2 regions of the Lentzea sp. DG1S-22 genome follow, and region 2 is predicted to be linked to the other one. Evidence: predicted binding sites of a transcription regulator. Region 2 holds the regulator's gene; the other holds the start of a gene.
The links. The regulator HspR, encoded in region 2, represses chaperone genes until heat shock. The targets are predictions, from matches to a motif close to ANNTTGAGTNNNNNNNACTCAANNT.
Positions count from the first base shown of each region.

Region 1 (6,809 bases), 860 kb from region 2:
CCAGCGGCACGTGCGTCGTCGCCGGTCAGTCGGCTGACGCGGACTCCGAGGAGTCGGCGACCGTCACCAACCCGGCAGCGGGTCTGTGGCGCGTCCAGGTGGACGGCTACGCGGTGCCCGCGGGCACCACGGCGTACGACTACTTCGACGTCTACACCTCGGCCGCTCTCGGCACGCTGACCGTGAGCGACACCAACGCCGACCGCGCCGCCGGTGCGTCGTGGAACGCCACGGGCGTCATCACGCCGCTCGGCCAGCCCGGTGCCGGCCGCGTGCTGCGCGGTGAGCTCGAGGTGCGCACGGCGGACGAGAACGTCGTCGGTCGCGGTGCCGTGATCATCCAGGCAGTCAGCTAGCAGTCCGGTAGTACGCGGAAAGCCCCAGGGTCCACGAGATCCTGGGGCTTTCTACGGTTCGGGCAGCCTGTTCCCGAGCGGCTCGTCCACGTCCACCTTGGACACGCCGGCGACCAGGTACGCGTCTTCCACCTTGTCCACGGGCATTTCGGCGCGCAGGTAGCCGATCCTGGGATCGCGCGACTCGACGGTCGCGCCCAGCTCCGTCAGTGCCTGCTCGACCTCCTCGTCGCGTCCCGGCTGCACGGAGATCATCAGTAGCACTGTGAGGTGGCCGTCGCGCTTCGCCTGCTCGATCCGGTTCTTGTCCGGTTTGGCCGATGACACGACAGGTACCTCCGCGTACGGCACGGTTGGGGACCCGTTCGTACCACAGCTGCCGAGAGCCAGCGCGCAAAACGCGACGGCGAGCGGTCTTCTCATGCTCGGAGGACGGAACGCCCGCCGCGGGTGGTTGCACCTGATTTTCGGGCTGTCCTACTGCCGGGGACCCGCAAACGCTTGCTCCCGCAGTGCGCCGTCCGCGCTCTCGCCGAACACGCGCGCGTCCGTGTGCTGGTCAGAGGCGGGTTGCGCCCTGTTGACGCCGGTGACCGTCCGCGTCCTGACCTGCGGCAGTGCGCCGTCGTGCCGGCGGTGGACCCAGTCCACGAGGTGCTCCCTCGTGAGGCAGCGCAGGTCCCACAGCTTTCCGGCGTCGGACGCGCTCACGAGCGCACGCACCCGCACGAACCCGTTGGTGGCCTGCGTGACCTGCAGGACGGACACCCGCCCGTCCCAGAGGTCGTTGCCCTCCAGCATGGACCGCATCTCCTGCCGCATCGCCTCGACCGGCACCGTCCAGTCCAGATCGAGCTCCACGGTGCCGAGCAGCGCCGACTGCGTGCGCGTCCAGTTCTCGAACGGGGTCTTGAGGAAGTACGAGGTGGGCAGCACCAGCCGGCGGTCGTCCCAGAGGTGCAGCACCACGTACGTCAGCGTGATGTCCTCGACCCGGCCCCACTCGCCCTCGACCACCACGACGTCGTCGAGCCGCACCGCGTCGCTGAACGCGATCTGCAGGCCCGAGATCAGGTTGCCCAGCAACGACTGCGCGGAGAACGCCGCCACCGCGCCGATCACCGCCGCGGACGCCAGCACGGTAGACCCGACCGCCCGCGCGCCGGGGAACGTCATCAGGATGGTGCCCACGGCGAGCACGCCGATGACCACGAGGACCAGCCGCCGCACCAGCATGACCTGGGTGTGCACGCGCCGGGCGTGCCGGTTGTCCGTGACGTCCGTGCGGATGCGGGACAGCGAGATGTCGACGAGCGTGCTGATCAGCGCCGCCAGCAACCACGCCCCGGCCAGGATCAGCGCGATGCCCAGGGCGTGCAGGGTGATCGGCACGTCGACCGGGTAGGCGCTCAGGCTTATCTGAGCGGCCAGCAGCGCTCCGAACAACTGGCCTGGCCGGTACATCTTCCCGCTGTGGGTGAAGCGGCGCACCAGCCGGTGGACCACCTCCACCACGAGCAGAGCGAAGGCCACGGAAAAGCCCATGACGACGAACAGCACGTTTCCTCCTTCCGGTATCGGGACGGGATACCCGGCGTCTCGCGACGGGGACACCATGAGCCGGGTCACGGAGAACCCCGTTGCCAACCGGGTTTGAGTTACATAGACTCAAACCATGTTCACGACAGCCGAGGCCCTGGAACTGGTGGAACGCGCCACGTCGCCCGACGCGCTCTTCGGGCCGCGCACCACCGACTCCGACCTGCGCAAGCAGGCTCGGCGCCGGTTCCGCGCGCTGGCCTCGGTGCTGCACCCCGACGTGGTCGGGCCGCACGATACGAGGGCGCACGCGGCGTCCGCCGAGCTGACCCGCCTGCACCACGAGTGGTCGCACGGCGCGGTCGTCGAGCTGAGGACCAAGACCGCCGTCTACCGCGTCGGGGAGCCGTTCGCGGTCGGCAGCATCGCCAACCTGTACGAAGCGGACGGTCCGCACGTGGTCAAGGTGGTGCGCAACCCGGCCCTCAACCCGTTGCTGCACGCGGAATGGCACGCGCTGCGGACGCTGGAGTCCTTCACGGACCACAACCCGTGGCTGCGCCCGTTCTACCCGCGGCTGCTCGACACCTCGGGTGACGTCGCGAAGGGGTCGCGCGCCTTCACGGTGCTCGACCCGCTGCTGGACGGCTTCGTGACGCTCGCGGACGTCCGGCGCGCCTACCCGTCCGGCCTCGACGGGCGCGACTGGGCGTGGATGCACCGCAGGCTGCTCAAGGCGCTGGCCGGCGCACATCAGAGCGGGCTGGTGCACGGGGCCGTCACCGCCGAGAACGTCATGGTGCACCCGGAACAGCACGGGATCGTGCTGGTCGGCTGGTCGTTCGCCGTCGAGGAGGGACAACGGCTCCTCGCGACCAGCGGCACCATCACCTACCCGCCGGAAGTCGTTGCGCAGCAGCCGGTCACGGCCGCGACGGACGTCCACATGGCACACGCGCTGATGCTCGACCTGTTGGCGGACAACGAACACCGGCAGCGCGCCTTCGCTCGCGGCTGCCTGCAGGAACACCCGGAGCGGCGGCCCGACGCCGTCGACCTGATCCAGGAATACGACGACCTCCTCGAAGACCTCTACGGCGCGCGGCGCTTCCGCCCGTTCGCCCTTCCCCAGACAGGAGAATGACCATGGGACACGGCAGGTGGGACGACAACGCCTACGCCGCGGCGAAGACCTTCCGCGCGGCCAAGGGGATCGCCGACTTCGGCTACACCGCCTCGATGAGGGCGACGCCCGCCGCGAGCTGGAAGGCCGCGCCGTCGCTCGACCCGCTGGGCGTCGGCTTCCGCGAGTGCCGCGACTCGCCCGACCACGCCGACTCGACACCGATCGCGGTGCTGTTCGACGTGACCGGGTCGATGGGCGCGGTGCCGCGGATCATGCAGGGCAAGCTCGGCAAGCTGCACGGGTTGTTGCAGCGCAAGGGGTACCTGGCCGACCCGCAGCTGATGTTCGGCGGCATCGGTGACGCCGACAGCGACCGCGTGCCGCTGCAGGTCGGGCAGTTCGAGTCGGACAACCGCATGGACGAGCAGCTGCGGGACATCTTCCTCGAGGGCAACGGCGGCGGGCAGAAGAGCGAGTCGTACGAGCTGGCCGCGTACTTCATCGCGCGGCACGTCGTCACCGACGCCTGGCAGAAGCGCGGCCGCAAGGGCTACCTGTTCATCATCGGCGACGAGCTGAACAAACCGAGGCTGGAGGCCAGGCACATCCGCAGGGTCATCGGTGACGAGGTGAACCAGGACATCGACCCGGTGTCGGTGTACCGCGAGCTCGCCCGCAGGTGGCACGTCTACTTCATCCTGCCCAACCAGTCGTCGTACTTCCACGACGACAGCATCGGCGAGCACTGGCGGTCGATCCTCGGGCAGAACTTCCTCAAGCTCGACGACCCCGGCGCGGTGTGCGAGCTGATCGCCGCCACGATCGGCGTCGAGGAGAGCGTCGTGGACCTCGACCAGGCCCTGGCCGACCTCGCCGAGATCGGCTCGGCCGCCGAGAGCGAGGCCGTCGGCAAGGCGCTGGCCACGGTCGGCGCGCGCTCGCTCACCGCGTCGGCCACGCCGCTCGGCATCGACGGCCCCGACGACGTGAGGCTGAGCTGACGTGAGGCGCGACGAGCACGTCATCGTCGTCGGACTGGGGTTCGGCGACGAGGGCAAGGGAGCCGTGGTCGACGCGCTGTGCGCGGACGGGCCGGTGTCGGCGGTGGTGCGGTTCAACGGGGGAGCGCAGGCCGCGCACAACGTGGTGGCCGACGGCCGGCACCACACGTTCAGCCAGTTCGGGTCCGGCACGCTCGCGGGCGTGCCGACCTGGCTCTCGCGCCACGTGCTCGTCGAGCCGATCGCCCTCGCGACCGAGTCGCGCGAGCTGGAGGCGATCGGCGTCGCCGACCCGTTGTCACTGGTGTCGATCGACGCCGGCGCCCTGCTCACGACCCCGTTCCACGTGGCCGCGAACAGGGCGCGGGAGATCGCCAGGGGCGCCGACCGGCACGGGTCGTGCGGCAAGGGGATCGGGGAGACCGTCTGGTACGGGCTCCTCGGCGACCGGGGGGCGGTGCGGGGTGAGGTGGTCGAGGAGCAGCGGGTGCTCGGCGACCCCGGCCCCGCACCGAGGGCCGGCGACTGCCTGGACCCGAGGGCGCTGCGGCGCGAGCTCGACCAGCTCGCCCGGTTCTACGAGCCGCTGACCGGCGACGTCGGCCGCGTGGACGAGCTGGTCGAGCTCTACACCTCGTTCGCGGACGCCGTCCGGATCACGACGGGGGACGAGGCCGGGCGGCTCGCCGACGCCGGACGGCTCGTCTTCGAGGGAGCCCAGGGCGTCCTGCTCGACGAGACGTACGGCTTCCACCCGCACACGACGTGGTCCACGGTGACGCCCCGCAACGCGCGGGAGCTGCTCGACGGCCGTCCCGCCCGCGTGATCGGCGTGACCAGGACGTACCAGACGCGGCACGGCGCGGGCCCGCTGCCGACGGAGGACTCGGCCGTGCTCGAGCGGTTCCCGGAGGCGCACAACGGCACGGGGGAGTTCCAGGGCGTGTGGCGGGCGGGCCACCTGGACGCCGATCTGCTGCGCTACTCGGTGCGGTGCTGCGGCGGGATCGACGGCCTGGCCGTGACGCACCTGGACGCGCGCGGCCTGAAGGTCGCCTCCGGTCCGGTGCTGGAGGAGATGCCGGATCCGCTGGCGTACCTGCGAGAACTGCTCGGCGTCGAGGTGCTGGTGGCCGGAGCGGGCCCGTCCAGGGCGGACTACGCGGTGCGGGAGAATCCACGACATGATCGAGTCGACGTTGGTGTCGGTGGACGTGATCGTGCTCCGGTTTGACCCGGAGGCGCGCGCGGTGCTCGTGGGGGTGGCACCGCGCGCCCAGGAGCCGTTCGCCGGCGAGCTGGCTCTTCCGGGTGTCCTGCTGGGCAAGGGGGAGCGCCTGCGCGACGCGACCACCAGGGCGGTCACCGGCAAGCTCGGTCTCGCCGAGGAGTCCGTGACGGCGACCGGTCAGCTGGCCACGTTCGACGAGCCGTCACGCGACCCGCGCGGTCCGACGCTGTCGATCGCGCTGTGGGCCACGGTGACCCGCCCGAGCGGCGACGTGGCCGTCTGGAGCCGCCTGGGCGAGGTGCCGCCGCTGGCCTTCGACCACGACCGGATCGTCGCCGACTGCCGCCCGTTGCTCGCGGACAAGCTGTGGCGCGACGTGCCGTTCACCGCGGGCCTGCTCGGGCGGGAGTTCACGACGGCGCAGGCGCTCGACGTGACGGAGTCGCTGACCGGGGACAGGCCGTACCCGGCCAACCTGGGGCGCACGATGGACCGCGTGCCGGGCCTCGAACGCACCAGCGAGCACGCCGCCGCCCTGCCCAGGGGAGGCCGTCCGCCGCTGGTGTGGAAGTGGACGGCCTAGCGGGGCAGCTCGGTCTCGAACAGCCAGCGGGTCAGCAGGCCCCGGTGCCCGGCGAGGGCGAGGAAGTCCTCGGTCGTCACCACGCCGTGCCGGTTGCGCGCGCACCACTCCCGCAGCAGCGCGAAGAACGAGTCGTCGCCCATCTCGCGGCGCAACGCGTGCAACGTCAGCGCTCCGCGCTTGTAGACCCTGTCGTCGAACCACTCGGCCCGGCCGGGCCGTCCGATCACGATGTCCTGGGGCAGCCGCCGCAGGAGGTCCCGCGCCCCGGCCGCGCACGCGTCCGCGGACCGGCCGCCCGAAGCCTCGGACCACAGCCACTCCGAGTAGCTGGCGAAGCCCTCGTTGAGCCAGATGTGCTCCCACGCGGCGATGCCCACCGAGTTGCCGAACCACTGGTGCGCCAGCTCGTGCGCCACCAGCCGTTCCGAACCGCGGCGGCCGTCCACGTGGTTCGCGCCGAACGTCGACAACCCCTGCGCCTCGACGGGGACGTCCAGCGCGTCGTCCGTCACCACGACCGAGTACCGCGGGAACGGGTACGGCCCGAAGAGCGACGAGAACAGCTCGACCATCTGGTCCTGCCGGCCGAAGTCGTGCGCCACCAGCCGCTTCAGCCTCGACGGCGCCCAGACGCCGGGCAGCGCCTCGACATACTGTCCGATTTGGACGGTCGCGAGGTACGTCGCCATCGGTGAGGCCATCGAGTACGTCCACCGCGTCGTGCTGCCGGAGACCTTGCCGTCCACCAGGACCCCGTTGCACACCACGGTGTACGGCGAGGGCGCGGTGACCTCCAAGTGGTAGGAGGCCTTCGAGGAGGGCTCGTCCAGGCACGGGAACCACGACGGCGCCCCGATCGGCTGCGACGCCACGATCGAGCCGTCCGTCAGCTGGTCCCAGCCGAGGTCGCCCCACTCGGGCGTCGAGATCGGCACCGGCGTGCCCGAGTACCGGACCTCGACCGAGAACG
Region 1 covers NZ_CP143276.1:7,050,061-7,056,869, forward strand. Annotated here, with positions in the region: gene V1227_RS33470 (S8 family serine peptidase) at 1-356, shown strand, start outside; gene V1227_RS33475 (hypothetical protein) at 408-683, opposite strand; gene V1227_RS33480 (mechanosensitive ion channel family protein) at 834-1,916, opposite strand; gene V1227_RS33485 (adenylate cyclase) at 2,032-3,039, shown strand; gene V1227_RS33490 (hypothetical protein) at 3,042-4,022, shown strand; gene V1227_RS33495 (adenylosuccinate synthetase) at 4,024-5,256, shown strand; gene V1227_RS33500 (NUDIX hydrolase) at 5,207-5,836, shown strand; gene V1227_RS33505 (M1 family metallopeptidase) at 5,833-6,809, opposite strand, start outside.
Region 1: the regulator HspR is predicted to act here: its motif matches at 2,007-2,031, upstream of V1227_RS33485 (adenylate cyclase).

Region 2 (6,809 bases):
TGGACCGCGCGATCACCGCCCACGACGACGAGCAGGCCCTGGACCGCATCGCGGCCGAGGTCGAGGAACTACTCGGCGCCCTCTAGCGAGCTGACGGCCTCGCACACGTCACGGAGCGTCCGGCGGGTGATCTCACCGAAGTCCCCGCCGGCCTCCAGCCACGCGTCGTAGCCGCGCTGGAACGCCAGCACGCCGAGCTCGGCGGCCACGGCGGCCTCCAGCTCGGCGACCCCGCGCCGCTTCAGCGCGTCCGTCATCGCGACGGCGAACCCGACCATCTTCAACGCCGCACGCTCGCGCAGCTCGTCGTTGCCCGCGATCACCGCTTGCCGCTGCGGCCCGTACGCCCGCTGCTCGTCGGTGAACCAGGCGCTGACGGCGACCAGCGCCGCCCCGACCGCGGCCAGGGGTCCGGCCCCCTCCGGGGTCTCGGCGATGCCGGTCGTCAGCACCTCGGCCAGCTCGTCCTGACCGCCGAACAGCACCTCGCGCTTGTCCCGGAAGTGCCGGAAGAACGTGCTCTTCGTGAGCCCGGCGCGCTCCGCGATCTGCGCGACCGCCGTGTTCTCGTACCCCTGCTCGCCGAACAGGTCGAGTGCGGCGCGCACCAACCGCTCCCGCGCGTCCGGCTCCCATCGACCCATGCGCCCATCCTAAGTGATGCGACTTAGTCCCATCACTCTGCTACGGTTGATGAGACCAAGTCCCATCACTTGTTGGAGAAGCACCCATGAAGGTCTTCGTCACGGGCGCCAGCGGTCACGTCGGATCAGCGGTGGTCCCCGAACTCCTGCGAGCAGGCCACCAGGTCGTGGGCCTGGCCCGCTCCGAGGCGTCCGCCGCCGAGGTCGAGGCCCAAGGCGCCACCGCCCGGCTGGGCGACCTCGACGACCTGGACGGCCTGCGCAAGGGCGCGGCCGAGTCCGACGCGGTGATCCACCTGGCGTTCAAGCACGACGAGATGTACGCGGGCGACTACCAGGGCGCCGCCGACGCCGACCTCACCGTCGTCAGGGCGTTCCTGGACGAGCTGGCGGGCACCGGCAAGCCCCTGGTCGGCACCAGCGGCACCCTGTCGTACTCGGACCTGGGCCGCACGGCCACCGAGGAGGAACGCGTCCCGGACGACAGCCCCCGCGGCGCGGCCCGCAACGCGATCATCGACGCCCGGGACGTCCGCGGCTCCGTGGTGGTCCTGCCGCCGACCGTCCACAGCCGCCTGGACACGGCGGGCTTCATCCCGACCCTGGTCAGGACCGCGAGGGCCACCGGCATCTCCGGCTACCCCGGCGACGGCACGAATCGCTGGTCAGCGGGCCACACCCTGGACGCGGCACGCCTCTACCGGCTGGCCGTGGAGAAGGCACCCGCCGGCTCGGTGCTGCACGCGGTGGCAGAGGAGGCCGTGACCATGAGGGAGATCGCCGAGGTCATCGGCCGCAAACTGGGCGTGCCGACGGAGAGCATCCCGGCCGAACGAGCACAGGAGCACTTCGGCGCACTGGCGTTCATGGTGTCACGCGACTCACCGACGTCGGCCGAGCGCACGAAGGCCCTGCTGGGCTGGGAACCGCGGGAACCCGGCCTCCTGGAGGACCTGGAAGCCGGGTTCTACTTCGAGAGGTGAGCTTCGAGCTCGAGGTGCGCCTCGGAGAACGCGCCGTCCGGATCGGGCTCGGTCAGCGCGGCTTCCTCCAGCACGGCGAGGGGTTCCGGTCCGCGCAGCCACGCGGCCACCGAACCGCCGGGGGGCAGGTCGCGCAGGCGTCCGGTGACGAGACCCGCCAGCGCGGGCGGTGTGGCGAGGAAGTACGCCTCGATCGCCGCCCGCTCGTCCGGGCCGCCGTTCTCGTGGGCCTCGGTCACGAGGCGCAGCCAGAAGAAGTCGGCGTCGAGCTCACCGGCCGCGATCAGCTCCATCACGCGCGGGAGCAGGTAGCGCACGAAGGTCTCGTCGCCGATCGTCCCGGACCGCAGCCAGAACTCCCCGAGGTGCTCGGAGGTCAGCCGGCGCAGCGGAACCTCGGTGAACGGCGCGACGCTCGCGGCGTCCACGCAGTGGTCGCAGAACTCGACCACGCGGGGACGCGGCGTCGCGAAGACCTCGTAGAGGCGCTCGATCACTTGCGGGGCTTCGGTTTCCACACGACGAGCGCCGTCTCCTGCCGGATCGGGACCAGGTCCCGCCGGTAGGAGGCGTGCACGGCGGCGGCGGCCGAGTCGGCCGCCGCGTGCGCCTGCGCGAGCTCCTGCTGGAGCTCGGCCACCCGCGAGCGGAGGGCGTCGACCTGGTTCTCCAGGTCGATGATCCGCTTGATGCCCGCGAGGTTCACGCCCTCGTCCTGCGAGAGCCGCTGGACCTCGCGCAGCAGCACGATGTCGCGCATCGAGTACCGGCGCCCGCCACCGGGCGTGCGGCCGGGCGACACCAGGCCCATCCGGTCGTAGGACCGCAGGGTCTGGGCGTGCAGCCCGGACAGCTGCGCCGCCACCGAGATCACGAAGAACGGCGTGTCCTCATCGGTCCCGGGAGGGAACGGAAAACCCACCGCTTTCACCGCCCTTCAAGCAGTGCGTTCAGATCACCACGGGGGTCGTGGCCCTTCGTCACGTCCGCGTACGCCTCGAGTGCCGCGCGGGCCTCGGACGAGAGGTTGTTCGGCACCGCGACCTCCAGGGTGATCAGGAGGTCCCCGGCGGAGCCGTCGCGCTTGGTGATGCCCTTGCCCCGGGCCCGCAGCACCCGCCCGGAGGCGGTTCCGGCGGGCACCTTCAAGGTCACCTTGCCGTCGAGCGTGGGCACGGTCAACGTCGTTCCGAGCGCGAGCTCGGGGAACGTCATCGGCGCCGTCAGCGTCAGGTCGTTGCCCTGGCGGCCGAAGATGCCGTGCGGGTTGACGTGCACCCGCACGAACAGGTCGCCGTTCGGACCGCCGTTGCGGCCGGGTTCGCCCTGGCCCGCGAGGCGGATCCGCTGGCCGTCGTCGACCCCGGACGGGATCCGCACCGTCAGCGTGCGGGTGCGGGTGCTGACGCCGTCGCCGCCGCACTCGGGGCACGGGTCGTCGATGATCCGGCCGGTGCCGCGGCAGTCGCGGCACGGCTCGCTGAACGCGAACGCGCCCTGCGAGCGCGTGACCAGGCCGGAACCCGAACAGGTCGCGCACGTGTGCGGCGTGGTGCCCGGCCTGGCACCCGAGCCGTTGCACGTGGTGCAGGCGGCGGGGGACGACAGGCGCAGCGGCACCGTCGCTCCCCTCACCGCCTCGGTGAAGTCGATGCGGACGTCGGTCTCGACGTCCTCGCCGCGGCGCGGGCGCGTGGCCGAGCCGGCCGACGCACCACCGCGGCGGTTGAACAGGCCACCGAGCAGGTCGCCCAGGCCGCCGCCACCGGCGCCCTGCGCGGCACGGCCGAACAGGTCGTTGACGTCGAAGCCGCCCGAGCCGAACCCGCCGGAGCCGGGGAAGCCCCCACCGCCCGCGAACAGCCGGCGGGCCTCGTCGTACTGCTTGCGCTTCGCCGGGTCCGACAGCACGCCGTAGGCCTCGGAGACCGCCTTGAAGCGGGCCTCGGCCTTGGCGTCACCCGGGTTCGCGTCGGGGTGCAGCTCGCGGGCGAGCTTGCGGTACGACTTCTTGACCTCGTCGGCCGACGCGTCGGAGGAGACGCCCAGCTCGCGGTAGAAGTCCTTTTCGATCCAGTCCCTAGCACTCACCGGACGTCTCCTCCTCCCTACGCTTCTTCAGCCGGCGCACCGGGCTCGTGGTCGGTCACCGCGACGAGCGCGGGCCGGACGAGCTTGTCGCCGAACGTGTAGCCGCGGCGCAGGACGGCGGTGACCGTCGGCCCCTCGACGTCCGGGGACGTGCTGTGCTGCACGGCCTCGTGCACCGACGGGTCGAACGCCTCGCCCTCGTGCGCGAACGGCTCCAGGCCGGTCTTCTGCAACGTGGACACGAGCTTGTCCGCCACCGCCTTGAACGCACCGGTCAGGTCGCCGTGCGCGGCGGCCCGCTCGATGTCGTCCAGCACGGAGAGCAGCTCGGAGGCGACGGACGCCTTCGCGTTGTTGATCACCGCTTCGCGGTCGCGTTCCACCCGCTTGCGGTAGTTCGCGTACTCGGCGGTGAGCCGCTGGAGGTCGGCGGTGCGCTCGTCGAGCTGGGTCTTCAGCTCGGCGGCGACGGAGTCCACGACCTCGGCGACCAGGGGCTCTTCGGAAACCGGAGCAGTGCCTTCGCCAAGGCCGTCCTCGGGCGCCGCGTGGGCCGGCGCCCGGACCTCGCCCGTTTCGGGGTCGATCCGGCGCCGGTCGTTCACGACGACCTGAGGCTGCTCCTCGTCAGGGGCGGCGTGCCTCGGTTCGGTCACTTCTTCTCGTCCTCGTCCACGATCTCGGCGTCGACGACGTCGTCGTCCTTCTTGGCACCCGCACCGGCGGCACCCGGAGCGTCCGCACCGGGGGCCTCGGCACCGGGAGCACCCGGAGCGTTCGCGTAGATCGCCTGGCCGATGGCCTGCGACTCGGTCGCGAGCTTCTCCACCGCGGCCTTGATGGCGGCGATGTCGGTGCCCTTGAGCGCCTCGTTGGCCTCGGTGATCGCGGCGTTGACCTTCTCCTTGATCTCCGCCGGGAGCTTGTCGTCGTTCTCCTTGACGACCTTCTCCGTCTGGTAGACCAGGGTCTCGGCCTGGTTGCGGACCTCGGCCTCCTCGCGGCGGCGCTTGTCCTCCTCCGCGTGGGCCTCGGCGTCCTTGACCATGCGGTCGATGTCGTCCTTCGGCAGCGCGGAGCCACCGGTGATCGTCATCGACTGCTCCTTGCCGGTGCCCAGGTCCTTCGCCGACACGTGGACGATGCCGTTCGCGTCGATGTCGAAGGTGACCTCGATCTGCGGCACGCCACGCGGGGCGGGCGGCAGGCCGGTCAGCTCGAACATGCCGAGCTTCTTGTTGTGGGCCGCGATCTCGCGCTCGCCCTGGAAGACCTGGATCTGCACCGACGGCTGGTTGTCGTCCGCGGTGGTGAAGGTCTCGGAGCGCTTCGTCGGGATCGTGGTGTTGCGCTCGATCAGCTTGGTCATGATGCCGCCCTTGGTCTCGATGCCGAGGGACAGCGGGGTGACGTCGAGCAGCAGGACGTCCTTGACCTCGCCCTTGAGGACACCGGCCTGCAGGGCGGCGCCGACGGCGACGACCTCGTCCGGGTTCACGCCCTTGTTGGGCTCGCGGCCGCCGGTCAGCTCCTTGACGAGCTCCGCGACGGCGGGCATGCGGGTCGAGCCACCGACGAGCACGACGTGGTCGATGTCGCCGACGGAGATGCCGGCGTCCTTGATCACGTTGTTGAACGGCGCGCGGGTGCGCTCGAGCAGGTCGTTCGTGATCCGCTGGAACTCGGCGCGCGAGAGCGTCTCGTCGAGGAACAGCGGGTTCTTGTCCGCGTCGACGGTGATGTACGGCAGGTTGATCGAGGCGTTGCTGGAGCTCGACAGCTCGATCTTGGCCTTCTCGGCGGCCTCGCGGATCCGCTGCAGGGCCATCTTGTCCTTGGTCAGGTCGATGCCGTTGGCCTGCTTGAAGCGGTCGACCAGCCAGTCGACGATGCGCTGGTCCCAGTCGTCGCCACCGAGGTGGTTGTCACCGGAGGTCGCGCGGACCTCGACCACACCGTCGCCGAGCTCGAGCAGCGAGACGTCGAACGTGCCGCCACCGAGGTCGAAGACCAGGATGGTCTGCTCCTTCTCGCCCTTGTCGAGGCCGTAGGCCAGGGCGGCGGAGGTCGGCTCGTTGACGATGCGCAGCACGTTGAGGCCGGCGATCTGGCCGGCTTCCTTGGTGGCCTGGCGCTGCGCGTCCTCGAAGTAGGCGGGGACGGTGATGACGGCGTCGGTGATCTCCTCACCGAGGTACGCCTCGGCGTCGCGCTTGAGCTTCATCAGCACGCGCGCGGAGATCTCCTGCGAGGTGTACTGCTTGCCGTCGATCTCGTCGGTCTTCCAGCTGGTGCCGACGTGGCGCTTGACCGACCGGATGGTGCGGTCGACGTTGGTGACGGCCTGGTTCTTCGCGGGCTGACCCACGAGAACCTCGCCGTTCTTCGCGAACGCGACGATGGACGGGGTCGTCCTCGAGCCCTCCGAGTTGGCGATGACCGTCGGCTCACCGCCCTCGAGAACGGCGACGACGGAGTTGGTCGTCCCCAAGTCGATGCCGACTGCACGCGCCATTGGAGTTCCTTCCGCTAGTACTTGTTGAGCGTTGCTGGCTCAAGTTTGCCACCTGCTCAACCTTGAGTCTATCCGACTCAAGCTTTCTGACTGGCTCAACGGCCGGGAAAGTCTCGTTGTTCCCTCACAACGCGACGAGGGCCGCCCCTTGTGGAGTGGCCCTCGACACAGTCCCCCTCGGACGAGCTCAGATCGCGAACACCCGCACCTCGCCGGACCCGGTCGTGAGGTTCAGCTCGAGCGGCGCGTCCGGGTCGGTCGCGACGTGCACCTCGCGCTCCCCGCTGCCCGACGTCCCGGTGACCCGGTACGGACCGCCCGGCACCCGGACGTTGACGTCGCCGGAGCCGCTCATCACCCGCACCGACCTCGGCTCCGCCAAGGTCAGCTCGACCCGGCCGGAGCTGGCGTCGGCGATCACGTCGCCGCCGAGGAAGGAGCCGTCGATGTCGCCGGACCTCGTGACGGCGAGGACCTTGCCCTTCACCGTGTTCAGCTCGATGCGCCCGGACCCGAGGTCGGCGGTCGCGGTGCCGCCCACCCTGGTGGCCCGGAAGTCGCCCGACCCGGTGCTCA
Region 2 covers NZ_CP143276.1:6,189,788-6,196,596, reverse strand. Annotated here, with positions in the region: gene glyA (serine hydroxymethyltransferase) at 1-86, shown strand, start outside; gene V1227_RS29010 (TetR/AcrR family transcriptional regulator) at 69-644, opposite strand; gene V1227_RS29005 (SDR family oxidoreductase) at 731-1,627, shown strand; gene V1227_RS29000 (hypothetical protein) at 1,612-2,124, opposite strand; gene V1227_RS28995 (heat shock protein transcriptional repressor HspR) at 2,121-2,549, opposite strand; gene dnaJ (molecular chaperone DnaJ) at 2,555-3,718, opposite strand; gene grpE (nucleotide exchange factor GrpE) at 3,736-4,374, opposite strand; gene dnaK (molecular chaperone DnaK) at 4,371-6,233, opposite strand; gene V1227_RS28975 (DUF4097 family beta strand repeat-containing protein) at 6,421-6,809, opposite strand, start outside.